Regions from separate parts of the Streptomyces sp. NPDC089424 genome, predicted to be linked through region 2. Evidence: riboswitches for the same ligand, from Rfam matches in the RefSeq annotation. Region 2 holds a riboswitch; each other region holds the start of a gene.
The links. Region 2 has a riboswitch for cobalamin ahead of ACIP2X_RS16575 (ribonucleoside-diphosphate reductase subunit alpha). Riboswitches for the same ligand answer to the same signal wherever they lie in the genome.

Region 1 (10,459 bases), on a different contig from region 2:
CCGCGGCGGGCTCTTCGACACGGTGATGAAGGACGCGGGTCCCGCCGGGGTGTACGTCGTCGTGGACGACGTCGACGCGCACCACCAGCAGGCCGTGGACCACGGCGTGGAGATCCTGATGCCCCCGACGGACCAGGACTACGGCTCACGGGACTACATGGCCCGGGACGCCGAGGGCAACGTCTGGAGCTTCGGCACCTACGCGCCGCGCACGACCGACTGACCGCGCGGCCTCAGCTGCCCCCGGTGTGCACCTGGAAGGCCGCGCGGCGCACGGCCTTGGCCAGCGCGGGATCGGGGTGCGCGGCGGCCAGCGCGACCAGGACCTGCACGGTGCGCGGATGGCCCACGGCGCGCACCTCGTCGAGCAGGGCGGGCACGGTCGGCTGCACGGCGGACTCCAGGTGCCGCACCAGGAGAGGGGCCTCGCCGTGGTCGGCGACGGCGGCGGCCGTGTCGACCCACAGCCAGGTGGCCTCCTCCCGGGTGAGCACCTCGTGGGCGTCCTCGGGATCGGCGCCGTCGTGCTCGGCGAGCCAGAGCAGCGCGTACGGCCGCAGCGTCGGCTCGTCGACCACCCCGCGGACGTCGGGCTCGGCGGGGGCTCCGACGACGCGCAGCGCCTCGAAGGCCAGGCCGCGCAGCAGGGCGTCCTCGCCGCGGGCGGCGTCGAGGAGTTCGGTGACGGCGCTGCCGACGGGCCGGGCCGCGAGCCATGCGCGGTACTCGGCGCGGGCGGCGTTGGGGCGCAGCTGGGCGCAGCCGCGCAGCATGTCCTCGGCGACGGCCTCGATGTTCCCGGCGGGGCTCTGCGCGGCGACGCAGATCTGCTCCAGCTTGACCCAGACCGCCCAGCTGCCCAGGGGGGTGAGGGTGGCCTGCCCGTCTCCGTAGGTGAGGGCGCCGACGGAGGCGAGGGCGTGCAGGGCCCAGTCGAGGAGGGGGGCGAGCTCGGTGTCCTCGGGTGCGGCGTCGACGTCCGCCGTGCCGGGGGGCGGGGGGCTCGCCGGTTCGCGCTGGGGGCCGTAGGGGACCTCGCAGCGCTCGGTGCGCAGTTCCGTGACCCGCTGCTGGAGGAGGTCGAGGAGCTGCTCGACGGGGACCGGGCCGGCCGAGAGCTGGAGGAAGGAGAGCACCTGCGGCATCGCCGAGACGACCTCGGCCACCGAGGCAGGCTCGTGGTGGGCGGGTTCCGGGTGGGCGAGCGACCAGGCGTCGAAGAAGGCGACCCAGCCGCGCAGGACCGCGGTGTCGTCGCGGTTCCAGGCGCGCAGCCGCCAGCCGGGGCGGGCGCTGTCGCCGTGCACCTCGACGAGCCCGGCGAGTCGGGCGGTGTCCCACTCGGCGCGGATCTGGGCCGGCGTCAGGCCCAGTTCGTGCGCGGCCCGTTGGGCGGTCGCGTCGGCGAGGGTCGCCTTGCCGTCGGAGGTCGCGTTGCCCTTGCCGGGGCGCAGGGCGGCATCGGCCCAGAGGGCGACGCGGGCCGCGCCCGCCAACCGGGAGCGCGCCATTCCGGCCAGCTCCGCGGGGGCCGGGGTGCCCTCCGGCGGGCGGGGGGCGGGGCGGCGCGAGCGCTGCTGGTTCATCGCTCGGGGGGCGGCGGCCAGGGGTCGCGGGCGGACGAGTCGGAGCCTGGAGTCGCGCGGGATACGGGACGTCACGGGTGCAGTCTTCCGGTTGACGGTCCGAAAACCCAAACGGAATGTCACGTGGGGCGACGGGAGTGGCCAAGGGACGGCACCGGGGAGGGGGTGCCGGCCGGAATCCGGACAGTGGTACGGCGTTAAACGGAACCGTGGGCCCCGGTGCGGCGGCCCGGCCCACCGGCCCGCCGGGAAGGTGCCGCGGCGTCACATCAGAGGGGTCAGGAAGCGGCGCACCGCCTCTTCGTAGCCGCTGGGGTCCACGTTCCACATGGCGTTGTGCGGGGCCTGCGGGACGGTGTGGAGGGTGACCAGGTCGGGACGGTGCTCCGCCAGGCGGCGGGAGTAGGCCCAGGGGGCCACCAGGTCGTCGGGGCCGTGCAGGATCAGGGCCGGGAGCGTCAGGCGCTCGGGGTGGGCGGCCTCGTCGATGCGGTCGCCGTAGAGACCGGTGCGGCCCTGGGCGGCGCGGACCGCGAGCGGCAGGAGCGGGCTCGGGGTGCGCCGGGCGGCGGCGAGGGCGCGCAGGGTCGCCTCCCAGTTGAGCACGGGGGAGTCCAGGACGAGCCCGCTGACGCGGTCCCGGGCCGAGGAGTGCGCGGCGGCGCGCAGGGCCATGGTGGCGCCGGTGGACCAGCCGTACAGGACGACGCGCGCGGCGCCCTGGGCCGTCGCGTGGCGGACCGCGGCGTCCAGGTCGCGCCACTCGGTCTCGCCGAGGTGGTTCAGTCCGTCCGGGGGGCGGGGAGCGCCGGGGTCGCCGCGGTAGGCGAGGTCGAGCACCGGGAAGCGCAGGCCGTGCAGGAACGCCAGGATGTTCAGGGGGAGTTCCCGGCCGGCGCCCAGGCCGTGCACCGTGATGATCCAGGTGTCCCGGGCCCCCGGCACGAACCAGGCGGGCAGCGGCCCGAGTTCGCCGGGGATCTCGACGTCGGTGCAGTCCAGGCCGAGGGCGGTGCGGGGGTCGCCGATGTGCAGGCTCGGGGTGAGCCGGACCTTGTCGCCGGGCTCCAGGGTGCCGTGGGTGACGCGTTCCAGGCGGCGTACGACGGAGTCGGGCGGGTGCGGGACCGTGTCCAGGACGGGGCCGACCACCGCGTGGGAGCCGTTGCCCGCGAGGCCGTAGCTGCCGGGGCGCACCGAGGCGAGGGTGCGGGTGAGGGTGACGCGGCCCGCGGCCGTGCCGTGCACGGTGAGCCGGGGCTCGGTGGGCAGCGGTCGGCCGGGCGGCGCCTTCAGTGCCGCGTCACTGGCGAACCGGCCGGCGGCCACCGCTGCGGCCCCGGCCACCGTCACGGCGGTGACGGCAGCGGCCGTCGCTCTGACAGTGCGCACGCGTCCAGTGTCCTGTCCCGCCCGTCCGGCGGCCAGCGGAACGGCGGGGCGGGGTGAGGCGACGCGGCGCACGGAAGGGGCGCCCCGGGTGGTACGGGCGAGCGCCCCGGGTGGTACGGGCGAGCGCCCCGGGTTCCGTCAGCCGCGCTGCCCGTATCCCCGCAGCCGCTCGGTCGCTTCCGCCAGCTGCTCCCGGGACAGCAGGGACGGTGTGCGGCCCGGCACGGCGGACGCCGTCAGCCACAGGCGGCACATCCATTCCAGCTGGGCCGTGCGGTCGTAGGCCTGGGCGAGGGACGCGCCGTAGGTGACGGTGCCGTGGTTCTGGAGGAGGCAGCCGGAGCGGCCGGCCAGCGCGCGGAGCATGTTCTCGGCCAACTCGTCCGTGCCGTAGGTCGCGTAGGGGGCGACGCGGACGGGGCCGCCGAGCGCCCCGGCCATGTAGTGGATCACCGGGAGTTCGGCGACGAGGGTGGAGACGGCGGTGGCGTGCACGGCGTGGGTGTGGACGACGGCGCGGGCGTCGGTGGTGCGGTGGACGGCGAGGTGCATGGGCAGTTCGCTGGTCGGCACGAGGGTTCCGCGCACCTGGCGCCCGTCGAGGTCGACGCCGGTGATGTCGTCCGGCGTGAGCCGGTCGTAGGGGACGCCCGACGGAGTGACCAGGACCGTGTGCCCCACCCGCACCGAGACGTTGCCGGAGGTGCCGACGACCAGGCCCTCGGAGACGGTCCGGCGCGCGGTGGCCACGAGCTCCTCCCAGGCCCGTGCCTCCTCGTCCGGTACCCCGTCGCCCGGCACCTCGCCTCGCTCCGTCCCGGCCGCGTCCGCCGCCTCGGCCGTGTCCCGCGCGTCGTCGGGAGCGCCCGGTGCCTCCCGCTGTTCCCACCGCTGTTCAGCCATGCCGCGATCCTGCCAGGCGGACCTCCGGCGCGTTCCGGCGCGGGCTTGTCGTGGCGGCGCGCCCGCGGGCGGGGCGGCCGCTTCGCACGGGGTGACCAACATCTCTTCGCGGGGGTCGCCGGCCCGGCCGAGGCGGTGCGCGCAGGGCCTGTGGCCGTACGGGGTACGGGGCCGGCGGCGCGGCGCGCGGGCCGAGCCCTCCAGGCGGTACAGGCACCCCCTTTCACGGACACCCACAAGCCCCTCCCAGTTCACCTTTCGTTCACTTGGGTTACCTACGTTCGTCCAGCCAATGACCTCGAAAGATTGCCTGGGTAAATGGAAGGCATCTCGCTGATCCTCGCGATTGTGGTGGTAACCGCTCTCGCGTTCGATTTCACGAACGGTTTCCACGACACCGCGAACGCGATGGCCACCACCATCTCGACGGGTGCCCTCAGACCCAAGGTCGCGGTGGCCATGTCCGCCGTCCTGAACCTGGTCGGCGCCTTCCTCTCCGTGGAGGTCGCCAACACGATCTCCAAGGGCCTGGTCGACGAGAGCGGCATCCGTCCCGAGGTCATCTTCGCCGCACTGGTCGGCGCGATCCTGTGGAATCTGCTGACCTGGCTGGTCGGCCTGCCGTCCTCCTCGTCGCACGCCCTGATGGGCGGCCTGATCGGCGCCACCGTCGCGTCGGCCGGCGTGGGTGCCGTCCACGGCGACGCGCTGGTCACCAAGGTGCTGATCCCGGCGATCGCCGCCCCGCTGGTCGCGGGCGTCGCGGCGCTGCTGGCGACCCGGCTGACGTACCGCCTGGGCCGCAAGGCCGAGGACAAGGCCTCCGCGAAGGGCTACCGCGCCGGCCAGATCGCCTCCGCGGGCCTGGTCTCGCTGGCGCACGGCACCAACGACGCGCAGAAGACGATGGGCATCATCACCCTCGCCCTGGTCGCGGGCGGCACCCTCGCCCCCGACTCCGACCCGCCCCTGTGGGTCATCCTCTCCGCGGGTCTCGCCATCGCGCTCGGCACCTACCTCGGCGGCTGGCGCATCATCCGCACCATGGGCAAGGGCCTGACCGACCTTCAGCCGCAGCAGGGCTTCGCCGCGCAGACCAGCGCCGCGACCGTCATCCTGGCCTCCTCCCACCTCGGTTTCTCCCTCTCCACCACGCACTCGGTCTCCGGTGCGGTGATGGGCGCGGGCCTCGGCCGCAAGGGCGGGGTGGTCCGCTGGTCCACCGCCACCCGGATGTTCGTCGCCTGGGGCCTGACCCTGCCGGCCGCCGCGCTGGTCGGCGCGATCGCCGAGTGGGTGACGGGCTTCGGCCCCTGGGGAACCGCTCTGGTCGCCGTCTTCCTGGTCGGGTCCAGCGCCGCGATCTGGAAGATCTCCCGCCGCGAGGTCGTGGACCACACGAACGTCAACGACGCGGACGGGGAACCGGCCGGCGTGGTGACGACCGCGATGGCCGCCGTGACGCCGCCCCCGGCGGGCACCCCGGCCGAGGACCTCACGGCCACGATCCCCCGGCAGGCCACGGCCTCGGAACCGACGCCCTCTCAGGCCTCGGTCTGAGCTCCCTGATACCGAAGGAAGCAGCACAAGCATGAAGATCGACTGGGCGGCCCTCGGCTCCGTCTTCGGCGTCAGCCTCGTGGTCACGGTGGCTCTGGTGGGCCTGTTCACCCTCGGTGTCACCGCGCTGTCGCGGCGCGAACGGGCGGCCGCGCAGGGCGAGTCGGCGGCGCTGGCGGTGACGGGCGCGTACGCCGCCTTCGCGGCGTGCGCGGCGGCCGTGGGATACGGGATCTATCTGATCGTGGCCTGAGCGCCCCGGTGTTCGAAGCGCCCTGCGCGGTGCCCTCCACGGGCTCCGGGCAGGGCGCTTCGTCGTGCGCGGGGACGGCGCGAGCGGCAGACGGGAGACCCGTGCCGCCGGTGGCGTGTGGGACTCAGCACACTTGCCCCGTCGCAGGTCAACAGCAAGTTGACGGCCGTTCCGGCCCCGTGGTGGACTTCCGGGGCCATGTACGGCGGCAGAAGAGGAAGCCCGGTGTGAATCCGGCGCGGTCCCGCCACTGTGACCGGGGAGGGAACTCCCCGGGAGCCAGGAACTCTCACCGCCGGTCTCGTCGAACCAGGGCGTGGACACCCTGAGTGAGGACATATCGCCATGCTCGGCCGCCAAGTGAGGTCCCGCACCAGGTCTCTGCCCGCCCGCACGGCCGGCTGAGCGCGTGCGTGCCGATCGCGTCTTCGCGTACGGCGCCGCCGCCGGCCTCCTCGGCGACCATGTGCTCGGCGACCCCCGCCGGGGGCATCCGGTCGCCGCGTTCGGGCGGGCCGCCGCCGCGGTGGAACGGGTGCTGTGGCGGGACCACCGCGGATGGGGCGCGCTGCACACCGTCGTGTGCGTGGGCGGCGCCGTCGCCCTGGGCGCCGCGGCCCACCGGGCGGTACGGTCCTCCCCCGCCGCTTCCGTCGCGCTGACCGGCGTCGCCACCTGGGCCGTCGTCGGCGGGACCTCGCTCGCGCGGGAGGCCCGGGCCGTCGGGCACGCCCTGGAGGCGGGGGACGTCGAGGCCGCGCGGGCCCGGCTGCCCCATCTGTGCGGCCGCGACCCGCAGGCGCTGGACGCGCCGGGGATCGCGCGGGCGGTGGTGGAGTCCGTCGCGGAGAACACGTCCGACGCCGTGGTGGGCGCGCTGGTGTGGGGGGCCGTGGGCGGGGTCCCGGGGCTGCTCGGGTTCCGTGCGGTGAACACGCTGGACGCGATGGTGGGGCACAGGTCGCCGCGCCACCGCCGCTACGGATGGGCCAGCGCACGGCTCGACGATCTCGCCGGGTGGCCGGGCGCCCGGCTGACGGCGTCGCTCGCCGTGCTGGCGGGCGGCGACGCGCGAGGTGCCGTACGGGCCTGGCACAAGGACGCCGCGCGGCATCCGAGTCCCAACGCCGGGCCCGTGGAGGCCTCGTTCGCGGGGGCGTTGGGGGTGCGGCTCGGGGGGACGTTGTCGTATGCGGGCCGGGTCGAGCACCGGCCCGTGCTGAACGGTGGGGGGCGTGCGGTGGAAGTCGGCGACATCGAGCGGGCCGTCCGGTTGTCCCGGCGGGTGGGCCGGCTGGCCCTCGGGGCCTGCGCGGCCGGAGTGTGGCTGCGGGGACGGCTGTCGAGGAGGCCGGCGTGAACGGGCGCGGGCTGCTGATCGCCGGCACCACCTCGGACGCCGGCAAGAGCGTCGTCACCGCCGGCATCTGCCGCTGGCTGGTGCGCCAGGGCGTGAAGGTGGCGCCCTTCAAGGCGCAGAACATGTCGCTCAACTCGTTCGTCACCCGCGAGGGCGCCGAGATCGGTCGGGCGCAGGCCATGCAGGCGCAGGCCTGCCGGGTGGAGCCGACCGCGCTGATGAATCCCGTGCTGCTCAAGCCGGGCGGCGAGAGCAGCAGCCAGGTGGTGCTGCTCGGCAGGCCCGTCGGGGAGATGAGCGCGCGGGGCTACCACGGCGGACGGCAGCAGGCGTTGCTCGGGACCGTGCTCGACTGTCTCGCCGAGTTGCGGGGCACGTACGACGCGGTGATCTGCGAGGGGGCCGGATCTCCGGCCGAGATCAATCTCCGGCGGACCGACATCGTCAACATGGGGATCGCCCGCAATGCCGGTCTCCCGGTGCTCGTCGTCGGCGACATCGACCGCGGCGGCGTCTTCGCCTCCTTCTTCGGGACCGTCGCGCTGCTGTCCCGTCAGGACCAGGAGCTGATCGCCGGGTTCCTCGTCAACAAGTTCCGCGGCGACGTCTCGCTCCTCGAACCCGGCATCGACATGCTGCACGGCCTCACCGGGCGGCACACCTACGGCGTCCTGCCCTTCCGCCACGGCCTCGGCATCGACGAGGAGGACGGGCTGAGGGTGTCCCTGCGGGGGGCGGTGCGCGAGTCCCAGGTGGCCGCCCCGGTCGGCGAGGACGTGCTGCGGGTGGCGGTGTGCGCCGTGCCGCTGATGTCCAACTTCACGGACGTCGACGCCCTCGCCGCCGAACCGGGTGTCGTCGTGCGGTTCGTGGACCGCCCCGAGGAACTGGCGGACGCGGATCTGGTGGTGGTGCCCGGCACCCGGGGGACCGTGCGCGCCCTGGAGTGGCTGCGCGAGCGCGGGCTCGCGCGGGCCCTCGTGCGCAGGGCCGCCGAAGGGCGTCCGATCCTCGGCATCTGCGGCGGCTTCCAGGTCCTCGGCGAGCACATCGAGGACGACGTCGAGAGCCGGCGCGGGCAGGTCGACGCGCTCGGAGTGCTGCCGGTGCGGGTGCGGTTCGCCCGAGAGAAGACGCTCACCCGGCCGGTCGGCGAGGCCCTCGGGGAGCACGTCGAGGGGTACGAGATCCACCACGGGGTCGCCGACGTCGAGGGCGGCGAACCCTTCCTGGACGGCTGCCGGGTCGGCCAGACCTGGGGCACGCACTGGCACGGCTCGCTGGAGTCCGACGGCTTCCGGCGGGCCTTCCTGCGCGAGGTGGCCGCCGCCGCGGGCCGCCGCTTCGTGCCGGCGCCCGGCACCTCCTTCGCCGCGCTGCGCGAGGAGCAGCTCGACCGGCTCGGCGACCTGATCGAACAGCACGCGGACACGGACGCGCTGTGGCGGCTCATCGAGTCCGGCGCGCCGCAAGGACTGCCTTTCCTTCCACCGGGAGCGCCCGCATGAGCACAGTGTTGTTGTTGTCCACCGCCGACACCGATCTGCTGGCGGCCCGTGCCTCCGGCGCCTCCTACCGGATCGGCAACCCGACCCGCGTGGACGCCGAGGGCGAGCTGCCCGCGCTGGTCGAGGGCGCGGACATCGCCGTCGTACGGCTGCTGGGCGGCAAGCGGGCCTGGGAGGACGGACTCGCCCGGCTGCGGGCGTCGGGGATCCCCACCGTGCTGCTCGGCGGGGAGTCCGTGCCGGACGCCGAGCTGATGGCCGAGTCGTCCGTGCCGGCCGGAGTCGTGGCCGAGGCACTGCGCTACCTCGTCGAGGGCGGGCCCGAGAACCTCACCGAGCTGGCGCGGTTCCTGTCGGACACGGTGCTGCTGACGGGTGAGGGCTTCGACGAGCCGCGGAAGATGCCGGAGTACGGCGTCCACGGCTCCCGCGCGTTCACCGAGGGCCGTCCGACCGTCGGCGTGCTCTTCTACCGGGCCCACGAGCTCAGCGGCAACACCGCGTTCGTGGAGACCCTGTGCGACGCGATCGAGGCGCGGGGCGCCAACGCCCTGCCCGTGTACTGCGGTTCGCTGCGCGGCGCGGACCCGGGGCTGTACACGCTCCTCGGGAAGGCCGACGCGCTGGTCGCCACCGTCCTGGCCGCGGGCGGGACGCACGCCTCGCAGGCGTCGGCGGGCGGCGACGAGGAGGCGTGGGACATCGGCAGGCTGGCCGAGCTGAACGTGCCCGTGCTGCAGGGACTGTGCCTGACCTCCTCGCGGGACGCCTGGGACGCGTCCGACGCCGCCCTCTCCCCCATGGACGCGGCGATGCAGGTCGCGATCCCGGAGTTCGACGGCCGTCTGATCACCGTCCCGTTCTCCTTCAAGGAGCAGGGCCCGGACGATGTGCCCGTGTACGTGGCCGACCCCGAGCGGGCCGGACGCGTCGCCGGGATCGCCGTACGGCACGCGCGGTTGAGGCACAAGCCGAACGCCGACAAGAAGCTCGCGCTCGTCTTCACCGCCTACCCGACCAAGCACTCGCGCGTCGGCAACGCGGTCGGCCTGGACACGCCCGCCTCCGCGGTGCGGGTGCTGGACGCGCTCCGGCAGGCCGGGTACGGGGTGAGCGCATACCCGGACAACGGCGACGAGTTGATCCACCTGCTCATCGAGGCGGGCGGGCACGACGTCGAGTGGCTGACCGAGGACCAGCTGGCGTCGGCGCCCGCGCGCGTGCCGCTCGCCGACTACCGGGCGTGGTTCGCCGAGCTCGACCCGGAGCTGCGGGAGGCCATGACCGAGGCGTGGGGCGAGCCGCCGGGTTCGCTGTACGTCGACGGGGACGACATCGTGCTGGCGTCCCTGCGGTTCGGGAACGTCGTCGTGATGATCCAGCCGCCGCGCGGCTTCGGCGAGAACCCGATCGCGATCTACCACGACCCGGACATGCCGCCGTCGCACCACTACATGGCGGCGTACCGCTGGCTGGAGAACTCCTTCGGCGCCGACGCCCTCGTCCACATGGGCAAGCACGGCACGATGGAGTGGCTGCCCGGCAAGGGCCTCGGACTCAGCGGCGGCTGCGCACCGGACGCGGTCCTCGGGGAACTGCCGCTGATCTACCCGTTCATCGTCAACGACCCCGGCGAGGGCACCCAGGCCAAGCGGCGCGGACACGCCACCGTCGTCGATCACCTGGTGCCGCCGATGGCCCGCGCGGACACCTACGGCGACCTTGCGAAGCTGGAGCAGCTGCTCGACGAGTACGCGCTCGTCTCGGACCTGGACCCGACGAAGGCACCGGCGGTCAGGGCCCAGATCTGGACGCTGGTCAAGGCGGCCGAGCTCCACCACGACCTGCATGTCGACGAGCAGCCCGGCGACGCCGACTTCGACGAGTTCGTCATGCA
Region 2 (10,459 bases):
TCCGAGTTGTCGTGCTTCTTGGGGTCGATCTCGCCGAGGGCACCGTTGAGGATGTAGGTCATCGTCTCGGTGTTGCCCAGCTCGACCACGTCGGGGAAGCTGTCGCCCGACAGTGCCGCGTCGAGCTTCTTGGTCTTGTCGGCCCACTGCTGGTACTGGACGTTGACCTTGACACCCGGGTACTTCTTGTTGAAGTCCGCGTTGGCCTGCTTGACCAACTCGGGCCAGGTGGACTGGGCGTCGACCATCAGCCAGACGGTGAGTTCACCCTTGCGGTCCTTCGGGTCCTGCTCGGACGCCTTGTCGTCGGACCCCCCGCACGCCGCAATGGAGACCATCATCGCCGCGACACCGATCGCGGATATCAGCTTGCGCTTCACGCCACCCTCCTCAGGGATGCCACAAACCCCCCTCGTCCCCGCGGTGACTGACGTACCGCCCTGGGGCCGGGACCTGGACCAATGGTGTAGACCAGTACCGGGGAGCTTGGCCCAGACCATAGGACGTGTCAAGGGTCTCGTGTAGGGCCCGACCAGCCGTTATGGGACCTACATATGCAGGAACCTTTAAGTAAGAACCCCTCGAAAACCAGGGCCGCTCCACCCGCTCCGGGGTAGACCACATGACCGTCGTGGACTAGACCATCGGAGGCGCCGACGGTATACAGGGGGGATCACGGAGCGTGCGGGGAACCCCTCGCGCGTGGCCGTGCCACGATGTGAGCCGCGACCGGCGGACGTCGGTCGGGTCGGTAGGTGAGCCGGGAAGGCGGAGCATGAGCACTGAGGTCAGCAGTGCGGAGAACGAGAGCGGGACACCCGTCCGTACCGCACGCGTGCCCAAGTACTACCGCCTGAAGAAGCATCTGCTCGACATGACGGAGACCCTGCCGCCCGGCACCCCGGTCCCGCCCGAGCGCACGCTGGCCGCGGAGTTCGACACCTCGCGCACGACCGTGCGCCAGGCCCTTCAGGAGCTGGTGGTCGAGGGCCGGCTGGAGCGGATCCAGGGCAAGGGCACGTTCGTCGCCAAGCCGAAGGTCTCGCAGGCACTGCAACTCACCTCGTACACCGAGGACATGCGCGCCCAGGGCCTGGAGCCCACCTCCCAGCTGCTGGACATCGGCTACATCACCGCCGACGACCGGCTGGCCGAACTGCTCGACATCACCCCCGGCGGCCGGGTCCTGCGCATCGAGCGGCTGCGCATGGCCAACGCCGAGCCGATGGCGATCGAGACCACCCACCTGAGCGCCAAGCGCTTCCCGGCCCTGCGCCGCAGCCTGGTCAAGTACACCTCCCTCTACACCGCGCTCGCCGAGGTCTACGACGTCCATCTGGCCGAGGCCGAGGAGACCATCGAGACCTCGCTGGCCACCCCGAGGGAGGCCGGGCTCCTCGGCACGGACGTCGGCCTGCCGATGCTGATGCTGTCCCGGCACTCGCTGGACCGGGAGGGCAAGCCGGTGGAGTGGGTGCGCTCGGTGTACCGCGGCGACCGCTACAAGTTCGTGGCACGCCTCAAGCGCCCCACGGCGTAACCGTGTTCGCGGTGTAGCGCAGGTCACATCGCCTGCCCTACCGTCCTCCCGTAACGCATACGACGGGAGGACGACCCGTGCGCACAGCGAACGCCCGAACCATCGTCATCTGGAGCCTCGTCGCACTCGTCGGCGCCGCCGGCTGGACCGTGCTCGCGCTCTCCCGCGGCGAGGAGGTCTCCGCAGCCTGGATGGTCGCGGCGGCCCTCGGCTCGTACGCGATCGCCTATCGCTTCTACGCGAAGTTCATCGCGCACAAGGTCCTCAAGGTCGACAGGACCCGTGCCACCCCGGCGGAGCGCCTCGACAACGGCATCGACTACCACCCCACCGACCGCCGAGTCCTGCTCGGCCACCACTTCGCCGCGATCGCCGGCGCCGGCCCCCTGGTCGGCCCCGTGCTCGCGGCGCAGATGGGCTACCTGCCCGGCACGATCTGGATCATCGCCGGCGTCATCTTCGCGGGCGCGGTCCAGGACATGGTGGTGCTGTTCTTCTCCACCCGCCGGGACGGCCGCTCGCTCGGCCAGATGGCGCGGGAGGAGATCGGCCCGTTCGGCGGCGCGGCCGCGCTGCTCGCCGCGTTCGCCATCATGATCATCCTGCTCGGTGTGCTGGCCCTGGTCGTCGTCAACGCCCTGGCGGCCTCCCCCTGGGGCACCTTCTCCATCGCGATGACCATCCCGATCGCGCTGCTGATGGGCTTCTACCTGCGCGTCCTGCGGCCCGGACGGGTCGCCGAGGTGTCGCTCATCGGCGTGGGCCTGCTGCTGTTCGCCCTCGTCTCCGGCCGCTGGGTCGCCGAGTCGTCCTGGGCGGAGACCTTCACCCTCGCCCCCTCGACCCTGGTCGTCTGGCTGGTGGCGTACGGCTTCATCGCGTCGATCCTGCCGGTGTGGATGCTCCTCGCGCCCCGCGACTACCTCTCCACCTTCATGAAGATCGGCACGATAGTGCTGCTCGCCCTCGGTGTCGTGATCGCGCTGCCGACGCTGCGGATGGACCCGGTCACCGACTTCGCCTCCCGCGGCGACGGGCCGGTCTTCGCGGGCTCCCTCTTCCCGTTCGTGTTCATCACGATCGCCTGCGGTGCCCTGTCCGGATTCCACGCGCTGATCTCGTCGGGCACGACGCCGAAGATGATCCAGAAGGAGACGCAGGTCCGGATGATCGGCTACGGCTCCATGCTGATGGAGTCGTCGGTCGCCGTCATGGCACTGATCGCGGCCAGCGTGATCGACCCGGGGCTGTACTTCGCGATGAACGCGCCGGCCGGTGTCATCGGCACCAGCGTGGAGCAGGCCTCGCAGGTGGTGGGCGGCTGGGGCTACCAGATCTCCCCCGAGGAGCTCGCCGCGGCGGCGAAGAGCGTCGAGGAGTCGACGCTGCTGTCCCGCACCGGCGGTGCGCCCACGCTGGCGGTCGGCGTCTCGGAGATCTTCTCCCAGGTGACCGGCGGGGGCCTCAAGGCCTTCTGGTACCACTTCGCGATCATGTTCGAGGCGCTGTTCATCCTGACCGCGCTGGACGCGGGCACGCGTGTCGGACGGTTCATGCTCCAGGACACCCTCGGCAACGTGTACCGGCCTTTCCGCAACGTCAGCTGGAAGCCGGGCCTGGTGATCACCAGCGCGATCGTCTGCGGGCTGTGGGGCTACTTCCTGTGGGTGGGCGTCCACGAGCCCCTCGGCGGCATCAACCAGCTGTTCCCGATCTTCGGTATCTCCAACCAGCTGCTGGCGGCCGTGGCGCTCGCCGTCTGCACGACGCTGCTGGTGAAGTCGGGCCGCCTCAAGTGGGCCTGGATCACCGGTGTCCCGCTCCTGTGGGACGCGGTCGTGACCCTGACGGCCAGCTGGCAGAAGGTCTTCTCCAGCGACCCCAAGGTCGGCTTCTTCCGGCAGCGCCAGGTCTTCCAGGACGCCATCGACCGGGGCGAGATCCTGCCGCCGGCCAAGTCCATGGACGACATGCACACCGTCGTCACCAACTCCACGGTGGACGGCGTCCTGTCGGCCGTCCTCGCCCTGCTGATCGTGGCGGTCCTCGTGGACGCCGCGCGGATCTGCGTCCGGCACGTCCGCCGGCCCGCGCTCACCACCCTCAGCGAGGCGCCGTACGTCGCCTCGAAGATCGTCGCGCCCGCCGGACTGATCGCCACGCCCGAGGAGAGGGAGGAGGAGCGCCGTGCGAACGTCGGCACTGCTGCGCCGAGTGACTAGCGGGGTGCGCTGGTACGTCCGTGAGCTGACGGACGAGTCGGCCTACGACCGCTATGTCGCGCATATCCGTAAGGGCCACCCGGAGGCGGAGGTGCCCACCCGGCGGGAGTTCGAGCGGATGCGGACGGACCGGCAGGAAACAGACCCGCGGCAAGGATTCCGCTGCTGCTGAGTAACCGGTATCTGAACAGGGGCTTCCGGTAGCGGGACACCGTGACCTAGATTGCCTGCGCGTTGCACCAGGTGATCAGCGAGGGGACGGAGCCGTCCGATGTCAGAAGCCTCAGAAGTGAACAGAGGGCCGGTGGTGACGCCTGTGCGCGTCGTCATCGCCCTCTGCCTGATAGCACCGTTCGTGGCCATGCTCTGGGTGGGCTCGTACGCGAAGACGGACCCGACCTTCATCGGCATCCCGTTCTTCTACTGGTACCAGATGGCCTGGGTCGTGATCTCCACCGCCCTGACCATGACCGCCTACTGGCTGTGGCAGCGTGACCAGCGCGCCCGCAAGACGCAGGGGGGTGCCGGAGCATGAAGGACGGTGTGAACGGCGTCGCACTCGCCGTGTTCATCCTCTTCTTCGTCGCCGTCACGGTGATGGGCTTCCTGGCCGCGCGCTGGCGCAAGGCCGAGAACGAGCACAGCCTCGACGAGTGGGGCCTGGGCGGCCGGTCCTTCGGGACCTGGATCACCTGGTTCCTGCTGGGCGGCGACCTCTACACGGCGTACACCTTCGTCGCCGTACCGGCGGCGATCTACGCGGCGGGCGCGGCCGGCTTCTTCGCGGTGCCGTACACGATCCTCATCTACCCGATGATGTTCGTCTTCCTGCCGCGGCTGTGGTCGGTCTCCCACAAGCACGGCTACGTCACCACCTCGGACTTCGTCCGCGGCCGCTTCGGCTCCAAGGGCCTGTCCCTCGCCGTCGCGGTCACCGGCATCCTCGCGACCATGCCGTACATCGCGCTCCAGCTGGTCGGCATCCAGGCCGTGCTGGACGTGATGGGCATCGGCGGCGGCGAGGACACCAACTGGTTCATCAAGGACCTGCCGCTGCTGATCGCCTTCGGCGTGCTGGCCGCGTACACGTACTCCTCGGGTCTGCGGGCACCGGCCCTGATCGCGTTCGTCAAGGACGCGCTGATCTACATCGTGATCGCCGTCGCCATCATCTACATCCCGATCAAGCTGGGCGGCTTCGACGACATCTTCGCCGCGGCGGGTGACAAGTACGCCGACGCCGGTGCGGGCGGACTGGTGCCGACCGCCGCCTCGCAGTGGACCTACGCCACGCTGGCACTGGGCTCGGCGCTCGCCCTGTTCATGTACCCGCACAGCGTGACGGCCGTGCTGTCCAGCCGCAGCCGGGACGTGATCCGCCGCAACTCCACGATCCTGCCGCTGTACTCGCTGATGCTGGGCCTGCTGGGTCTGCTCGGCTTCATGGCGATCGCGGCCGGCGTCAAGGTGGAGAACGGCCAGCTGGCGATCCCCCAGCTGTTCGAGAACATGTTCCCGGACTGGTTCACCGGCGTCGCGTTCGCGGCGATCGGCATCGGCGCGCTGGTCCCGGCGGCCATCATGTCGATCGCGGCGGCCAACCTCTTCACCCGCAACATCTACAAGGACTTCCTCAAGCCGGACGCCACGCCCGCGCAGGAGACCAAGGTCTCCAAGCTGGTGTCCCTGCTGGTGAAGGTCGGCGCCCTCGTCTTCGTCCTCGGAATGGACAAGACGGTGGCGATCAACTTCCAGCTGCTGGGCGGCATCTGGATCCTCCAGACCATGCCCGCCCTGGTCGGCGGTCTGTTCACCCGCTGGTTCCACCGCTGGGCGCTGCTGGCCGGCTGGGCGGTCGGCATGACCTACGGCACGGTCGCGGCCTACGGTGTCGCCTCCCCGACGCAGAAGCACTTCGGCGGCTCCTCGGCGGAGATCCCCGGCATCGGTGAGATCGGCTACATCGGCCTCACGGCGTTCGTCCTCAACCTGGTGGTCACGGTGGTCCTCACCTTCGTCCTGAAGGCCGTGAAGGCTCCCGAGGGCGTCGACGAGACCAAGCCCGGCGACTACACGGCGGACGCCGGCGACCCGGGAGTCAAGGCGGAGCTTCCCCCGGCGACCGCGGGTGCCGCCCACTGAGGCGCGGGGCCGTTGCGGCACGCGGCCCTGCCGCGTGAGCGCGAGCAGCAGCTGAACGACTCGCAGCGGGCCGCCGACATCACACGATGCGGCGGCCCGTCGTCGTACACACTGCCGCCATGGACATCGACATCCGCCTCGCGCACCCCGCCGAGTACGCCGCCCTCGGCGAGATCACCGCGCAGGCCTACCTCCAGGACGGACTCCTCGACTTCGGCGAGAGCGACGGCTACCTCGGCGAGCTGCGAGACGTCGCCAAGCGCGCGGCCGCCGCACAGGTGCTCGTGGCCGTCGCGCACGAACGCGTCCTCGGCGGCGTGACGTTCGTCCCCTCCGGCGGCCCCATGGCCGACATAGCCGCCCCCGACGAGGCGGAGATCCGCATGCTCGCCGTCGCCCGTCAGGCCCGCGGCCGAGGGGTCGGCGAGGCCCTGGTGCGTGCCTGCGTCGAGCGCGCCCGCGCCCTCGACGGCTGCGCCGGGCTCGTTCTGTCGACCCAGCGGACCATGCACGCGGCCCACCGCATCTACGAACGGCTGGGCTTCACCCGCACTCCCGAGCGGGACTGGAACCCCCTCCCGGAGCTGGACGACATCACGCTTCTCACCTACCAGTTGACGCTCTGAAGTCATCGGCGACACAACATATGGGGGTGCTGTCGGCACCCGACACCAGATGTATGCTCATGCTCGCTGTCGCCGCAGGGGAATCCGGTGCGAATCCGGAACTGTCCCGCAACGGTGTACTCGCGTGCGTCCGTCCCGAAAAGGGAACGCACGCCGGTTCAGTCCGAGGACCTGCCGACAGTGCGCCCGGCCGTCCGGCCCGGGTGCCCTGACGTCCGGGTCTCGTGGAATGGGCCGGTGGACGCGAACGCCCGTGCGCTCGTGTGCCCTGCCCTGCCCTCCGCGAGGCCCCCGTGCCGAGCGAGGGAGAGCCCCACGTGACCATCGCGCCAGCCGAACCGGCCGCAGCGACAACCGTGGAAGGGGAGACCGACGGACCCGGGACCGCGTTGCTGCGGACCCTGACCGAGCTGACCGCCGACCTCCCCGACGCCGACCCCGGCCGGGTCGCCGCCGCCGCGCTGCGCGGCCGTTCCGCGCGGGCGGACGAGAGCGAACTGCGGGAGCTGGCCACGGAGGCCGCCGCCGGACTGATCTCCGAGGACCCCGCCTACTCCCGGCTCGCCGCCCGGCTGCTGACCGTCTCCATCGCCGCCGAGGCCGCCTCCCAGGGGGTCACGTCCTTCACGGAGTCCGTGGCGGTGGGGCACCGGGAAGGGCTCATCGCCGACCGCACGGCCGAGTTCACGCGCCTGCACGCCGACCGCCTGGACGCCCTGGTCGACCGGGACGCCGACGACCGCTTCGGCTACTTCGGCCTGCGCACCCTGTACAGCCGCTACCTGCTCCGGCACCCGATCACCCGCAAGGTCGTCGAGACGCCCCAGCACTTCATGCTGCGCGTCGCCGCCGGCCTCGCCGAGGACGACACCACCCGGTCGGTGGACGAAGTCGCCGCGCTCTACGGGCTCATGAGCCGGCTCGACTACCTCCCCTCCTCCCCCACCCTCTTCAACTCCGGCACCCGGCACCCCCAGATGTCGTCCTGCTACCTCCTGGACTCCCCCAAGGACGAGCTGGACTCCCTCTACGAGCGCTACCACCAGGTCGCCCGGCTCTCCAAGCACGCCGGCGGCATCGGTCTGTCGTACTCCCGGATCCGCTCCCGGGGCTCCCTGATCCGCGGCACCAACGGCCACTCCAACGGCATCGTCCCGTTCCTGAAGACGCTGGACGCCTCGGTCGCCGCCGTGAACCAGGGGGGCCGGCGCAAGGGCGCGGCCGCCGTCTACCTGGAGACCTGGCACTCCGACATCGAGGAGTTCCTGGAGCTGCGGGACAACACCGGTGAGGACGCCCGCCGTACGCACAACCTGAACCTCGCGCACTGGATCCCGGACGAGTTCATGCGGCGGGTCGACGCGGACGCCCCGTGGTCGCTGTTCTCCCCGTCGGACGTGCCCGAGCTGGTCGACCTGTGGGGCGAGGAGTTCGACACCGCGTACCGCGCGGCCGAGAGCCGGGGCCTGGCGAGGAAGACCCTGCCCGCCCGTGAGCTGTACGGCCGGATGATGCGCACCCTCGCCCAGACCGGCAACGGCTGGATGACCTTCAAGGACGCCGCCAACCGCACCGCAAACCAGACCGCCGAGCCGGGCCACGTCGTCCACTCCTCGAACCTCTGCACGGAGATCCTGGAGGTCACGGACGACGGCGAGACCGCCGTGTGCAACCTGGGCTCGGTCAACCTGGGCGCGTTCGTCGTGGGCGACGGCATCGACTGGGAGCAGCTGGACGCCACCGTCCGCACCGCCGTGACCTTCCTCGACCGCGTGGTCGACATCAACTTCTACCCGACCGAGCAGGCGGGCCGTTCCAACGCCCGGTGGCGCCCGGTCGGCCTCGGCGCGATGGGCCTGCAGGACGTCTTCTTCAAGCTGCGGGTGCCCTTCGACTCGCCCGAGGCGAAGGCGCTGTCCACCCGGATCGCCGAGCGCATCATGCTCGCCGCGTACGAGGCGTCCGCCGACCTCGCCGAACGCAACGGGCCGCTGCCCGCCTGGGACAGGACCCGCACCGCCCGGGGCGTGCTGCACCCCGACCACTACGGCGTCGAGCCGACCTGGCCGGAGCGCTGGAGCGCGCTGCGCGAGCGCATCGCCGCGGTCGGCATGCGCAACTCCCTGCTGCTGGCGATCGCGCCCACCGCGACGATCGCCTCGATCGCCGGTGTCTACGAGTGCATCGAGCCGCAGGTGTCGAACCTCTTCAAGCGCGAGACGCTGTCCGGTGAGTTCCTCCAGGTCAACTCCTATCTGGTGCAGGAGCTGAAGGAGCTCGGCGTCTGGGACGCCCGCACCCGTGAGGCGCTGCGCGAGGCCAACGGCTCGGTGCAGGACTTCGCCTGGATCCCCGAGGACGTACGGCGGCTCTACCGCACGGCGTGGGAGATCCCGCAGCGCGGGCTCATCGACATGGCGGCCGCGCGCACCCCGTACCTCGACCAGGCCCAGTCTCTGAACCTGTTCCTGGAGACGCCGACCATCGGCAAGCTCTCCTCGATGTACGCCTACGCCTGGAAGTCGGGCCTGAAGACGACGTACTACCTGCGCTCACGCCCCGCGACCCGCATCGCCCGCGCGGCCCAGGCGCAGCCCCGGACCACCATCCCCGTCCAGGCGGCCACCGACCCCGAAGCGGTCGCCTGCTCCCTGGAAAACCCCGAGTCCTGCGAGGCCTGCCAGTGATGTCCACCCGTACCCAGAACCTTCTCGACCCCGGCTTCGAGCTGACGCTGCGCCCGATGCGCTACCCGGACTTCTACGAGCGCTACCGGGACGCCATCAAGAACACCTGGACCGTGGAGGAGGTCGACCTCCACTCGGACGTCGCCGACCTCGCGAAGCTCTCCCCCGAGGAGCAGCACCTGATCGGCCGGCTGGTGGCGTTCTTCGCGACGGGCGACTCGATCGTGGCGAACAACCTGGTCCTGACGCTGTACAAGCACATCAACTCCCCCGAGGCCCGGCTCTACCTGAGCCGCCAGCTGTTCGAGGAGGCGGTGCACGTCCAGTTCTATCTGACCCTGCTGGACACCTACCTCCCCGACCCGCAGGACCGGGCGGCGGCGTTCGACGCGGTGGAGAACATCCCGTCCATCCGCGAGAAGGCCGAGTTCTGCTTCAGGTGGATCAACGAGGTCGAGAAGCTGGACCGCCTGGAGTCCACGGCGGACCGCCGGCGCTTCCTGCTCAACCTGATCTGCTTCGCCGCGTGCATCGAGGGCCTGTTCTTCTACGGGGCCTTCGCGTACGTCTACTGGTTCCGCAGCCGGGGTCTGCTGCACGGTCTGGCGACCGGCACCAACTGGGTGTTCCGCGACGAGACCATGCACATGAGCTTCGCGTTCGACGTGGTGGACACCGTCCGCAAGGAGGAGCCGGAGCTCTTCGACGACGCGCTCCAGGAGCAGGTCACCGACATGCTGCGGGAGGCCGTCGAGGCCGAGCTGCAGTTCGCGCGCGACCTGTGCGGTGACGGCCTCCCGGGGATGAACACCGAGTCGATGCGGGAGTACCTGGAGTGCGTCGCCGACCAGCGCCTCACGCGCCTCGGCTTCGCTCCGGTGTACGGCTCCGAGAACCCCTTCTCCTTCATGGAGCTCCAGGGGGTTCAGGAGTTGACCAACTTCTTCGAGCGGCGTCCCTCCGCGTACCAGGTGGCCGTGGAGGGCACGGTCGACCTGGACGAGGACTTCTGATCCTCCTTCTGCCCGCGCTGGTCCTGGGCCTCCCTGATCTCGCGGTCGACGCGCCGGTCGTGCGCGATGCCGATGAGAGAAGGGAGGACCATGATCACGAAGAGTCCCGCGACGGCCAGCATTCCGATGAGTGCTTCGATCTGGTTCGTGTTCATGGACACCACTCTCGCGCCGGACACTCCTTACCGACAGTGGCAGGACTGCCGTAGACCCTCGATTTACTGCCATC
Region 3 (10,459 bases), on a different contig from region 2:
AGGAGGCAGATCACCGGGCCGAAGATCTCCTCGCGGGCGATCCGCATGGAGTTGTCGACGTCGCCGAAGAGCGTCGGCTCGACGTACCAGCCGCGCTCCAGGCCGGCCGGGCGGCCGCCGCCCGTGAGGATCTTGGCGCCCTCCTCCTGGCCGATGCGGATGTAGTCGAGGCTGCGCCGCTGCTGCCGGTGGGCGACCAGCGGCCCCACCTGGGTGGCCGGATCCAGCGGGTCCCCGACGACGAGCGCGCCCGCCGCCGCCGCGAAGGCCTCCGCGAACTCCGGGTAGCGCGAGCGCGGCAGCAGGATCCGGGTCTGCGCCACACAGGCCTGCCCGTTGTTCATCCAGGCCGCCGGGACGATCCCGGCCACGGTGCTCTCCAGGTCCGCGTCCGGCAGCACGACCGCCGCCGACTTGCCGCCCAGCTCCAGGGTGACGCGGGTCAGGTTGCGGGCGGCGACCTCCATCACGCGCCGCCCCGCCGCCACCGATCCCGTGAACGACACCTTGTCTACGGCGGGGTGCCCGACGAGGTACTCGCTGACCTCCCGGTCGGCGGGCAGGATCGACAGCACGCCCTCGGGGAGCCCGGCGTCCCGCGCGATCTCGCCGAGCAGATACGCGTCGAGGGGCGACTCCGGCGACGGCTTGAGGACGACCGTGCAGCCCGTCAGCAGCGCGGGGGCCAGCTTGGCGGCGGCCACGAACTGCGGGACGTTCCACGGCACCACCGCCGCGACGACCCCGACCGGTTCGCGCCGGACGAGCAGCCGTCCGAGCACGCCGTCGCGGCTCTCCTCGTGGCGGAAGTCGCGGGCGACCCGGATCGCCGTGTCCCAGACCATCATCGCGCCGAGCGCCTGCGCGAGGACGCTCCAGGAGTACGGCGAGCCGTTCTCGGACGAGATCACGCGGGCGATCTCCTCGTGCCGGGCGGCGATGCCGTCCTTGATCCGCCCCACGACCTCGATCCGCTCGTCGAGGGACATCCGCGGCCAGGGGCCCTCGTCGAAGGCCCGGCGGGCGGCCGCGAGCGCCCGGTCCACGTCCTGCGCCGAGGCGTGCGGCACGCGCCCGAGGACCTCCTCGGTGTGCGGGGAGATCACCTCGATGACGTCCTTGCCGAGGGGTTCGGTCAACTCCCCGCCGATGAACAGCTGTCCGTGTTCCACGAGCTCGGTCATGGCGACTGCCCTCCCTGGTCCCCGACGCCGCTCCCCTGACACTCCATCAGATGCGCGGACTACGAAGACTGATACCAGCTCGTCCCCGAGGAGTCCACGGCCCGGAACCGGTGACTCGGGCTCCCATGGAAACGTGTTCTAGTTATAGTGACCGCACGGCGGCGATCGGGGGAGCCCATGACGCAGGTGCACGACCACGGCGGCGGCGTACGGTCCCTGAAGGTCCCCATTCCGGACAACCCCCTGGGCCACACCCTCGTCCACGTCGTCGACACCGACGCCGGCCCGGTGCTGATCGACACCGGCTGGGACGACCCGGCGTCCTGGGACACCCTGGCCGCGGGGCTCGCGGCGTGCGGCACCTCGGCCGCCGAGGTGCACGGCGTGGTCGTCACCCACCACCACCCCGACCACCACGGCCTGTCGGGCCGCGTGCGGGAGGCCTCGGGGGCGTGGATCGCGATGCACGCGGCGGACGCGGCCGTGGTCCGGCGCACGCACGAGGCCCGCCCCGAGCACTGGTTCGCGTACATGGCGGACAAGCTCACCGCGGCCGGCGCCCCCGAGGCCCACATCGCCCCGCTGCGCACCGCCCGCGGTCGGCTGCCCGGCCTCTCCCCCGCCCTCCCCGACCGCGAGATCGTCCCCGGTGAGCTGCTCGCCCTGCCCGGGCGCCGGCTGCGCGCGATCTGGACACCGGGCCACACGCCGGGCCACGTCTGCCTGCACCTGGAGGAGGAGCACCCCGCCCGACTGCCGGGCCACGGACGCCTGTTCTCCGGCGACCACGTGCTGCCCGAGATCACCCCGCACATCGGCCTGTACGAGGACCCGGACGACACGACCGTGACCGACCCGCTCGGCGACTACCTGGCCTCCCTGGAGCGCGTCGCGCGCCTCGACCCCGCCGAGGTCCTCCCGGCGCACCAGTACGCCTTCACCGACGCCCCCGCCCGGGTGGCCCAGTTGCTCGCCCACCACGAGGCGCGGCTGACCGGCCTGCTGGTGCTCCTGGCCGAGCCCCTGACCCCCTGGCGGCTCGCCGAGCGCATGGACTGGAACCGGCCCTGGGCCGAGATCCCCTACGGTTCCCGCACCATCGCCGTCTCCGAGGCGGAGGCCCATCTGCGCCGGCTGGTGAAACTGGGGCGGGCGGAGGCCGTCGCGGGCAGCGATCCGGTGACGTACGTGGCGGTGTGAGCGTCCGCGCGGCAGCGGGTCGCGACGCCCGCGTCGGGCCTGGCGGTAGATTCGGCCCCGTCCCCTGGACGACGGCGGCCACCGCCGCGCTTTCAGGGCCTGTCCGTCACGGGTCTGTCATCCCTTCCTCCCCACGGGAGTTCGTATGCTGTGGGCGCGACTGAGGCGTCGCAGGTCACTGCCGCCGCTCCCGGTGCCGGGGCCGTGCGCGCTCGGCCGGCACACGGTGCACACCGGAGGTCTGCTGCTGTACACCCCGGAGACCCAGCTGGACCTGCTGGCGGCGGTCGCCGCCGGATCGGACGGCGCGGCGCAGCGGTGGCTCGGGATGCGGGGCGAGGAGGTCGTCGCCGACACCCGCATCCGGGAGTCCCTGCTGCGGATGCGCCCCGGCGACAGTCACCGTGGCATCCCCCCGCGGTGGCTCTCGGCGTTCGAACTCGACCCCGAGGGCGGTGAGGTCCTGGTGGCCGTGGGCCGGGAGGACGGCCGCTACGCCGGGGCCCTCCAACTCGACCGCACCGCCGGGCAGATCGGCGGCTGGCTCGCACCGCACGCCCGCGGCCGGGGCCTCGGCGCGGAGCTGTTCGCCGCGGGCGCCCAGCTCGGCCACACCCACTTCGGCCTGGACTCGGTCCACGCCGGGACCGAGGTCACCAACTCGGCCTGCCGGGGCGCCCTCACGCGCGCGGGCTTCGTGCCGGCAGAGGGGCCGCCCCGGCACACCCTGCGCGACGGCCGCGAGATCGACGCGACCTGGTTCCGCCACGAGTCCGCCCCCGTCACCCGCTGCCGCGCAGCAAACCTGATCCGAACCGGCGCGTAGCCCTCCGGGGCGACGAGCGACCCCACGGAACCTTGCCCACAATGCAACCGCCGCCCCCCACAAGGGCCTGCGCATCCCACCCAGGATGCGACCGGATGCCTCACGGCGGCTTGCGCCGCAGCCCGCCCGGGGTGTGACCGGCAACCCCACGGGCCCTTGCGCCGCAGCCCGCCCGGGATGTGAACCGCAACCCCACGGGCGCTTGCGCCGCAGCCCGCCCGGGATGTGACCGGCAACCCCACGGGCGCTTGCGCGTCCGGTGACGGGCGGCCCGACGGGGGCTTGCACGAAGCCCGCACGGGGTAGCGGGCGGCCCAACGGGGCGCATGTCCGCCCAGGATGCGACCAACGGCCCCCCGGGAGCCTGCGCGTAGCGCGCCCGGGGTGTGGTTGGCGGCCCCAAGGGGGCTTGCACGCGGCCCGCACGGGGTGGCTTGCGGCCCAACGGGGCTTATCCGTAGCCCGCCCAGGATGCGACCAGCAACCCCACAAGGCCTGCGCGCCCACCCAGGATGCGACCGGATGCCTCACGGCGGCTTACGCCGCAGCCCGCCCAGGATGCGACCAACGGCCCCCGGGAGCCTGCGCATAGCGCGCCCGGGGTGTGACCGACGGTCCCACGGGGGCTTGCACGTGGCCCGCACGGGGTGGCGGCGCCCAACAGGGCCTATCTGTAGCCCGCCCAGAATGCGACCCTCAGCCCCACGGGAGCCTGCGCGCAGCCGCCCCAGGATGCGACCGTCAGCCCCACAAGGGCCTGCGCGTAGCCCGCCCGGGGCGCGACCGTCAGCCCCACGGGAGCCTCGTAGCCCACCCGAGATGTGACCGGCAATCCCACAAGGGCCTGCGCGTAGCCCATCCAGGATGCGGCCGCCGCCCCCGCAGGACTTGCACCTAGCCCACCCGAGGTGCCCCGCGGGGGTCTGTGCCCGGTCCGGTCGGGGTGTGACCGGCGCCCCATGGGGCTGGGGCTACGGGCGGGTAGAGTGGCCCGGTCGTCATCACACCCGTACGGGGGAAAGCCGGTGCAAATCCGGCGCTGACCCGCAACCGTGAGCAGCCGAGGCTGTGAGCCGGACCGCCCCGCACGGCAGCGTGACCGGCTCAAGTGCACCGGCAACCGGCCGGTGTACGGCACCGTCGAGGTATACGGAGCCGAGCCGCCCGGGGGTTGCCCGTGCTGCGCGGCTCCCCGCAGGGAGAGGCACCCGCCGATCATGAACGTCGTCCGCCGCAGCGCAGCGGCCCTGGCCGTCACCGCAGTGATCGGCGCCGCCGGGGTCCCGGCCGCCCAGGCCGCGAGCCCCTCCCCGTCGCTGCCCTCGGGGCTGTACGGCACGGGTGACCCCACCTACGACGGCGTGTGGCGCCAGTCCCTCGCCCTGCTCGCCCACGACGCCGTCGGCGTGCGGCCCGCCGCCGCGGGCGTGGAGTGGCTGGCCGGACAGCAGTGCGCCGACGGCGCGTTCGCGCCGTACCGCGCCGACACCGCCAAGCCCTGCGACGCCAAGACGCCGGTCGACACCAACATGACGGCCGCCGCCGTGCAGGCACTCGCCGCGCTCGGCGGGCACGACGCCGTCACCGGCAAGGCCGTCACCTGGCTGAAGTCCGCGCAGGGCAAGGACGGCGGCTGGGGCTACACCGCCGGCGGCCCCAGCGACGCCAACTCGACCTCCCTCGTCATCGGAGCCCTCGCCGCCGCGGGCGAGCGGCCGCAGGACGTCGTCAAGGGCGGCCGGTCCGCCCAGGACGCCCTGCTCGCGTTCGCCATACCGTGCGACGACGCCAAGGGCGCCGGGGCGTTCGCCTACCAGCCCGACAAGAAGGGCGCCCTCGCCGCCAATCCGGACGCCACCGCGGCCGGCGTGCTGGGCTCGCTCGGCAAGGGCCTGGCCGCCGAGGCCGCCGGCACCGCCGCCGCGCCCTCCTGCGCCGACGGCGACGACCTCACCCCCGAGCGGGCCGCCGCGAACGGCGCCTCCTACCTCGCCGACGCGCTCGCCGCGGACGGCCACCTCATGTCGGCCCTCCCCGGTTCCGAGGACCAGCCCGACTACGGCAACACGGCCGACGCCGTCGTGGCCCTCGCCGCCCAGGGCGGCGCGGCCCGAGCGGCCGGGCCCCTCAAGTGGCTGGAGCGGAACGCCGTCGCCTGGGCCAAGCAGAGCGGCCCGGCCGCCTACGCCCAGCTGATCCTCGCCGCGCACGCGGCCGGTGGCGACCCGCGCGACTTCGGCGGCACGGACCTCGTGCGGCTGCTGAACGCGTCGGGCCCCGCGCCGCAGAGCGCGCAGCGGCCCGCCACCGCGGACAGCGAGGCCACGTCCGAGTCGGACGACGGCTTCGGTGTCTGGTGGTACGTCGGCGTCTGCCTCGTCGCCGGTGTCGGCATCGGCTTCCTGCTCAGCGGCCGGAACCGGAAGCAGCAGCCGTGATACGCCGGGCGGCGGCCCTCCTCGCCGCGCTCCTGATCGCCCTGGCCGCCGGCACGGGCCCGGCCCAGGCCACCGGCTACCGCTACTGGTCGTTCTGGGAGCGCGACGGCAAGGCGTGGACGTACGCCACCCAGGGTCCCTCCCTCGCCCGCCCCGCGGACGGCTCCGTGCAGGGTTTCCGTTTCGCGGTCAGCGAGGACTCCGCGGACGCGTCCCGGCCGCGCGGCGAGGCCGGCTTCACCACGATCTGCGCGGGCACCCCGGCGCGGGACGGCCACAAGCGGGTGGCCCTGGTCATCGACTTCGGCACGGCGTCGGACGCCCCGTCCGGCGAGACGCCGCCCGCGCCCCGCACGGCCTGCGCCCGGCTCGCCCCGGACGCGACGGCGGCGGAGGCCCTGGCGGCGGTCGCCAAGCCGCTCCGGTACGACGCCAACGCCCTGTTGTGCGCGATCGGCGGCTACCCGGCGAAGGGCTGCGGGGAGCAGGTGGCGTCGGCGGGCAAGCCGGCCGGTGAGCCGGCGGACGAGAGCGGCGGCGGCCCGTCGCTGGGCGTCGTCGCCGGGGTGGCGGCGGTGGCGGTGCTGGGCGCGGCGGCCGGCTGGCAGGCCCGCCGGCGCAGGCATGGCTGACCACGGCTCGGGCGTGGACCGGCACGGCACCCGGCCGGCGTCGGCGGGCGTCACCGCCCTGCGGCGCCGGCCCCCCGCGCCGGTCCACCCCGGCGCCTGGTGGCTGTGGTCCCTGGCCCTCGGCACCGCGGCCACCCGCACCACCAACCCGCTGCTCCTCGCACTCCTCGTGACGGTCTCGGCCTACGTCGTCGCCACCCGCCGCCCCCACACCCCTTGGGCCCTCTCCTACGGCGCCTTCGTCAAGCTGGCCCTCGCCGTGCTGCTGGTCCGCCTGGTGTTCGCCGTCGCCCTCGGTTCGCCCCTGCCGGGCACCCACACCCTGCTCACCCTTCCCGAAGTCCCGCTGCCCCACTGGGCGCAGGGCATCCGCCTCGGCGGCCGGGTCACCGCCGAGACCCTCGTCTTCGCCCTCTACGACGGCCTGAAGCTGGCCACGCTCCTGATCTGCGTCGGCTCGGCCAACGCCCTCGCCGCTCCCACCCGCCTCCTCAAGTCCCTGCCCGGCGCCCTCTACGAGATGGGCGTGGCCGTGGTCGTGGCCCTCACCTTCGCCCCGCACCTCATCGCCGACGCCCAGCGGCTGCGCACCGCCCGCCGGCTGCGCGGCCGCCCGGACAAGGGCCTGCGGGGCCTGCTCCAGGTGGGCCTGCCCGTCCTCGAAGGCGCCCTGGAACGCTCCGTGGCCCTCGCCGCCGCCATGGACGCCCGCGGCTACGGCCGTACCGCGCAGGTCCCGCCGGCGGTGCGCCGTACGACCGCGGTCCTCACGCTCACCGGTCTGCTCGGCGTCTGCGCCGGGACGTACGGACTGCTCACCGCCGACGGCGGCACCTACGGCCTGCCGGTCCTGCTCGCCGGCCTCGCCGCGGCGCTCGCCGGTCTGCGGCTGGGCGGCCGTCGCACCCCGCGCACCCGCTACCGCCCCGACACCTGGAACGCCCGTTCCTGCCTGGTCGCCGCCTCCGGCGTCGCGGTCGCCGCCCTGCTGACCCTGGCCGCCTCCGCCGACCCCGCGGCCCTGCATCCGGGTGTGATCCCGCTGGTCGCCCCGACGCTGCCGCTGTGGCCGGCCGCGGCCGTGCTCCTCGGGCTGCTCCCGGCGTTCGTCACCCCCGCTCCCGAGCCGCCCGCGGCGGGACGGCCCGCTCCCCAGAGATCCGAGGAGAAGCCCTCATGATCCGCTTCGAGGACGTCTCCGTGACCTACGACGGAGCGGCCGGACCCACCGTCAGGGGCGTGGACTTCGAGGTCCCGGAAGGCGAACTCGTGCTGCTCGTCGGCCCGTCCGGGGTCGGCAAGTCCACCCTGCTCGGCGCGGTCAGCGGCCTGGTCCCGCACTTCACCGGCGGCACCCTGCGCGGCCGGGTCACGGTCGCCGGCCGCGACACCCGTACCCACAAGCCGCGTGAACTCGCCGACATCGTGGGCACGGTCGGCCAGGACCCTCTCGCCCACTTCGTCACGGACACGGTCGAGGACGAACTCGCCTACGGCATGGAGTCGCTGGGGCTCGCCCCGGACGTGATGCGGCGGCGCGTCGAGGAGACCCTCGACCTGCTCGGCCTCGCCGATCTGCGCCATCGCCCGATCGCCACGCTCTCCGGCGGCCAGCGGCAGCGAGTCGCGATCGGCTCGGTCCTCACCCCGCACCCGAGCGTGCTCGTCCTGGACGAGCCGACCTCCGCGCTGGACCCGGCGGCCGCGGAGGAGGTCCTCGCGGTCCTCCAGCGGCTCGTGCACGACCTCGGTACGACGGTCCTGATGGCCGAGCACCGTCTGGAGCGGGTCGTCCAGTACGCCGACCAGGTCGCGCTCCTCCCGGCGCCCGGCGCGGCCCCGCGCCTCGGCACCCCGGCCGAGATGATGGCCGTCTCCCCGGTGTACCCGCCGGTGGTGGACCTGGGCCGCCTGGCCGGCTGGTCCCCCCTCCCGCTCACGGTCCGGGACGCCCGCAGACGGGCCGCGGACCTGCGACGGCAGCTCGACGGACGGGACGGTGCCGCCCTGGAGGGGCGCGGGGAACCGAGCGACCAGCCCCGGCGACCCCGCACCCGCGAGCGGTCCGCACCCCCCGGGACACGGGGCGCCACCCCCTTCCGCAGGCTCCGGGGCAGACGCGAACCCACCCCCGCGCCCTCCCCCCACGCCGCCGACGTGCGCGCCCTCGCCGTCACCCGCGGCCACGTCCCCGCCCTGCGCGACGTCGACCTCACCGTCTCCCCCGGCGAGACCGTCGCCCTCATGGGCCGTAACGGCGCCGGGAAGTCCACGCTGCTGTCCGCGCTGGTCGGCCTGGTCCGGCCGTCCTCCGGGAGCGTCCGCGTCGGCGACGTGACCCCGCACCGTACGGCGCCCCCCGAACTCGTACGCCGGGTCGGACTCGTGCCGCAGGAGCCGCGCGACCTGCTCTACGCCGAGACGGTCGCCGCCGAGTGCGCGGCCGCCGACGCGGACGCGGGCGCCGAGCCCGGCACCTGCCGGGCGCTGGTCTCGGAGCTGCTGCCCGGCATCGCCGACGGCACGCACCCCCGTGACCTCTCGGAGGGCCAGCGCCTCACCCTCGCGCTGGCGGTCGTGCTCACCGCCCGACCGCCGCTGCTGCTCCTCGACGAACCCACCCGCGGCCTGGACTACGCGGCGAAGTCGCGCCTGGTCACGCTGGTGCGGGAGCTGGCCGCGGAGGGGCACGCGGTGGTCCTCGCCACGCACGACGTGGAGCTGGCCGCGGAGCTGGCCCACCGGGTGGTGCTGCTGGCCGAGGGCGAGGTGATCGCGGACGGCCCGACGGCGGACGTGGTCGTCTCGTCCCCTTCCTTCGCTCCGCAGGTCACCAAGATCCTCGCCCCGCAGCGGTGGCTGACGGTGCCCCAGGTCAGGGAGGCGCTGTCGTGAGCCGTCCCGTCCGCCTCGGCCCCCGTTCCCTCGTCGCCCTCGCCCTGACCAGCGCGGTCGGCGGGGCCGCCTTCTTCTGGCCGTTCCTCGCGCCGCCCACCTCGCAGGTGGCCGCGCACGCCCAGGACGCGCCGTGGCTGTTCGCGGGGCTGCTGGTCCTGCTCATCGCGGTGGTGGCGGCGACGATCTCGGAGTCGGGGCTCGGCCCGAAGGCCGTGGCCATGCTCGGGGTGCTGGCGGCGACGGGGGCGGCACTGCGGCCCATCGGCGCCGGTACGGCGGGCATCGAGCCGATGTTCTTCCTGATGGTGCTGAGCGGAAGGGTGCTCGGGCCGGGCTTCGGGTTCGTGCTCGGTGCGATCACGATGTTCGCGTCGGCGCTGCTCACGGGAGGGGTGGGGCCGTGGATGCCGTTCCAGATGCTCGCGATGGGCTGGTTCACGGCGGCGGCGGGCCTGCTCCCGGCGCCCGACCGGCTGCGGGGCCGCGCCGAACTTCTGATGCTGGCCTGCTACGGCTTCCTGGCCGCCTTCGCCTACGGCACGATCATGAATCTCGCGGGCTGGCCGTTCATGGGCGCGCTGGCCTCGAACATCGCCTTCGACGCGGACGCGGCGGTCCCCGCCAACCTGGCCCGGTTCGTGGCGTACTGCCTGGCGACCTCCCTCGGCTGGGACCTCGGGCGGGCGGTCGTCACGGTCGTGCTGACCGTGACCCTCGGCCCGGCGGTCCTCAGGGCGCTGCGCCGGGCCACCCGCCGCGCCGCATTCGAGACGCCGGTCACATTCGACCCGCCCTCCTCGTCACCGGTGGGTGAGGCCTCGCACGCGGAGGGTCACCCGGGCGGTGAAGCAGCCCACATGACGCACATCACCCACGACCCGCGGTAGTAGATCGAAGAGCCTGTCATGCACGCGGCATCAGGCCGTCTGACCTGGGGATTGAGACCCCCGTCACATGCGGGACCATTCCCCCCGATGCGGCCGCAACTAGTAAAAGCGGTCATTGCGGACACTTCGCTCGGCTGTTTCTCTGGTTCACGTCGCAAGGCGCCGACAAGCCCCCCGGGCCTCGGCGCCGACGCACATCTCCACCGCGCATCGCGTGGTCACGGTGTGCCGCGGCACCCCAGTCCCCGAGGAAAAGGTTCGCCCGTGTCCGTCTCCGTCCTCCGCCGCATCGCCGCCCCCAAGAAGGCCCTCACCGGCGCCCTCGTCGCCGCTGCCGCCGCGGGCATGGCGTTCTCCGCCGCCCCGGCCCACGCCGCCCCGGCCGCCGCCACCC

Region 1: linked by a shared signal. The riboswitch ahead of ACIP2X_RS22850 (cobalamin biosynthesis protein) and the one ahead of ACIP2X_RS16575 (ribonucleoside-diphosphate reductase subunit alpha) in region 2 are both predicted to bind cobalamin.
Region 3: linked by a shared signal. The riboswitch ahead of ACIP2X_RS25405 (prenyltransferase/squalene oxidase repeat-containing protein) and the one ahead of ACIP2X_RS16575 (ribonucleoside-diphosphate reductase subunit alpha) in region 2 are both predicted to bind cobalamin.

The regions. Positions count from the first base shown of each region.
Region 1 is NZ_JBIVHU010000005.1:51,516-61,974, forward strand. It holds gene ACIP2X_RS22820 (VOC family protein) at 1-223, shown strand, start outside; gene ACIP2X_RS22825 (hypothetical protein) at 234-1,661, opposite strand; gene ACIP2X_RS22830 (alpha/beta hydrolase family protein) at 1,851-2,978, opposite strand; gene ACIP2X_RS22835 (class II aldolase/adducin family protein) at 3,117-3,881, opposite strand; gene ACIP2X_RS22840 (anion permease) at 4,200-5,441, shown strand; gene ACIP2X_RS22845 (hypothetical protein) at 5,473-5,694, shown strand; cobalamin riboswitch at 5,860-6,004, shown strand; gene ACIP2X_RS22850 (cobalamin biosynthesis protein) at 6,104-7,054, shown strand; gene ACIP2X_RS22855 (cobyric acid synthase) at 7,051-8,562, shown strand; gene cobN (cobaltochelatase subunit CobN) at 8,559-10,459, shown strand, end outside.
Region 2 is NZ_JBIVHU010000003.1:349,208-359,666, reverse strand. It holds gene ACIP2X_RS16610 (sugar ABC transporter substrate-binding protein) at 1-380, opposite strand, end outside; gene ACIP2X_RS16605 (GntR family transcriptional regulator) at 776-1,540, shown strand; gene ACIP2X_RS16600 (carbon starvation CstA family protein) at 1,618-3,762, shown strand; gene ACIP2X_RS16595 (YbdD/YjiX family protein) at 3,728-3,934, shown strand; gene ACIP2X_RS16590 (DUF3311 domain-containing protein) at 4,034-4,297, shown strand; gene mctP (monocarboxylate uptake permease MctP) at 4,294-5,904, shown strand; gene ACIP2X_RS16580 (GNAT family N-acetyltransferase) at 6,024-6,530, shown strand; cobalamin riboswitch at 6,547-6,724, shown strand; gene ACIP2X_RS16575 (ribonucleoside-diphosphate reductase subunit alpha) at 6,848-9,217, shown strand; gene ACIP2X_RS16570 (ribonucleotide-diphosphate reductase subunit beta) at 9,217-10,230, shown strand; gene ACIP2X_RS16565 (hypothetical protein) at 10,143-10,385, opposite strand.
Region 3 is NZ_JBIVHU010000006.1:113,555-124,013, forward strand. It holds gene ACIP2X_RS25390 (aldehyde dehydrogenase) at 1-1,184, opposite strand, end outside; gene ACIP2X_RS25395 (MBL fold metallo-hydrolase) at 1,362-2,384, shown strand; gene ACIP2X_RS25400 (GNAT family N-acetyltransferase) at 2,530-3,210, shown strand; cobalamin riboswitch at 4,186-4,311, shown strand; gene ACIP2X_RS25405 (prenyltransferase/squalene oxidase repeat-containing protein) at 4,428-5,648, shown strand; gene ACIP2X_RS25410 (SCO2322 family protein) at 5,645-6,280, shown strand; gene ACIP2X_RS25415 (energy-coupling factor transporter transmembrane component T) at 6,273-7,460, shown strand; gene ACIP2X_RS25420 (ABC transporter ATP-binding protein) at 7,457-9,175, shown strand; gene ACIP2X_RS25425 (ECF transporter S component) at 9,172-10,065, shown strand; gene ACIP2X_RS25430 (transglycosylase SLT domain-containing protein) at 10,330-10,459, shown strand, end outside.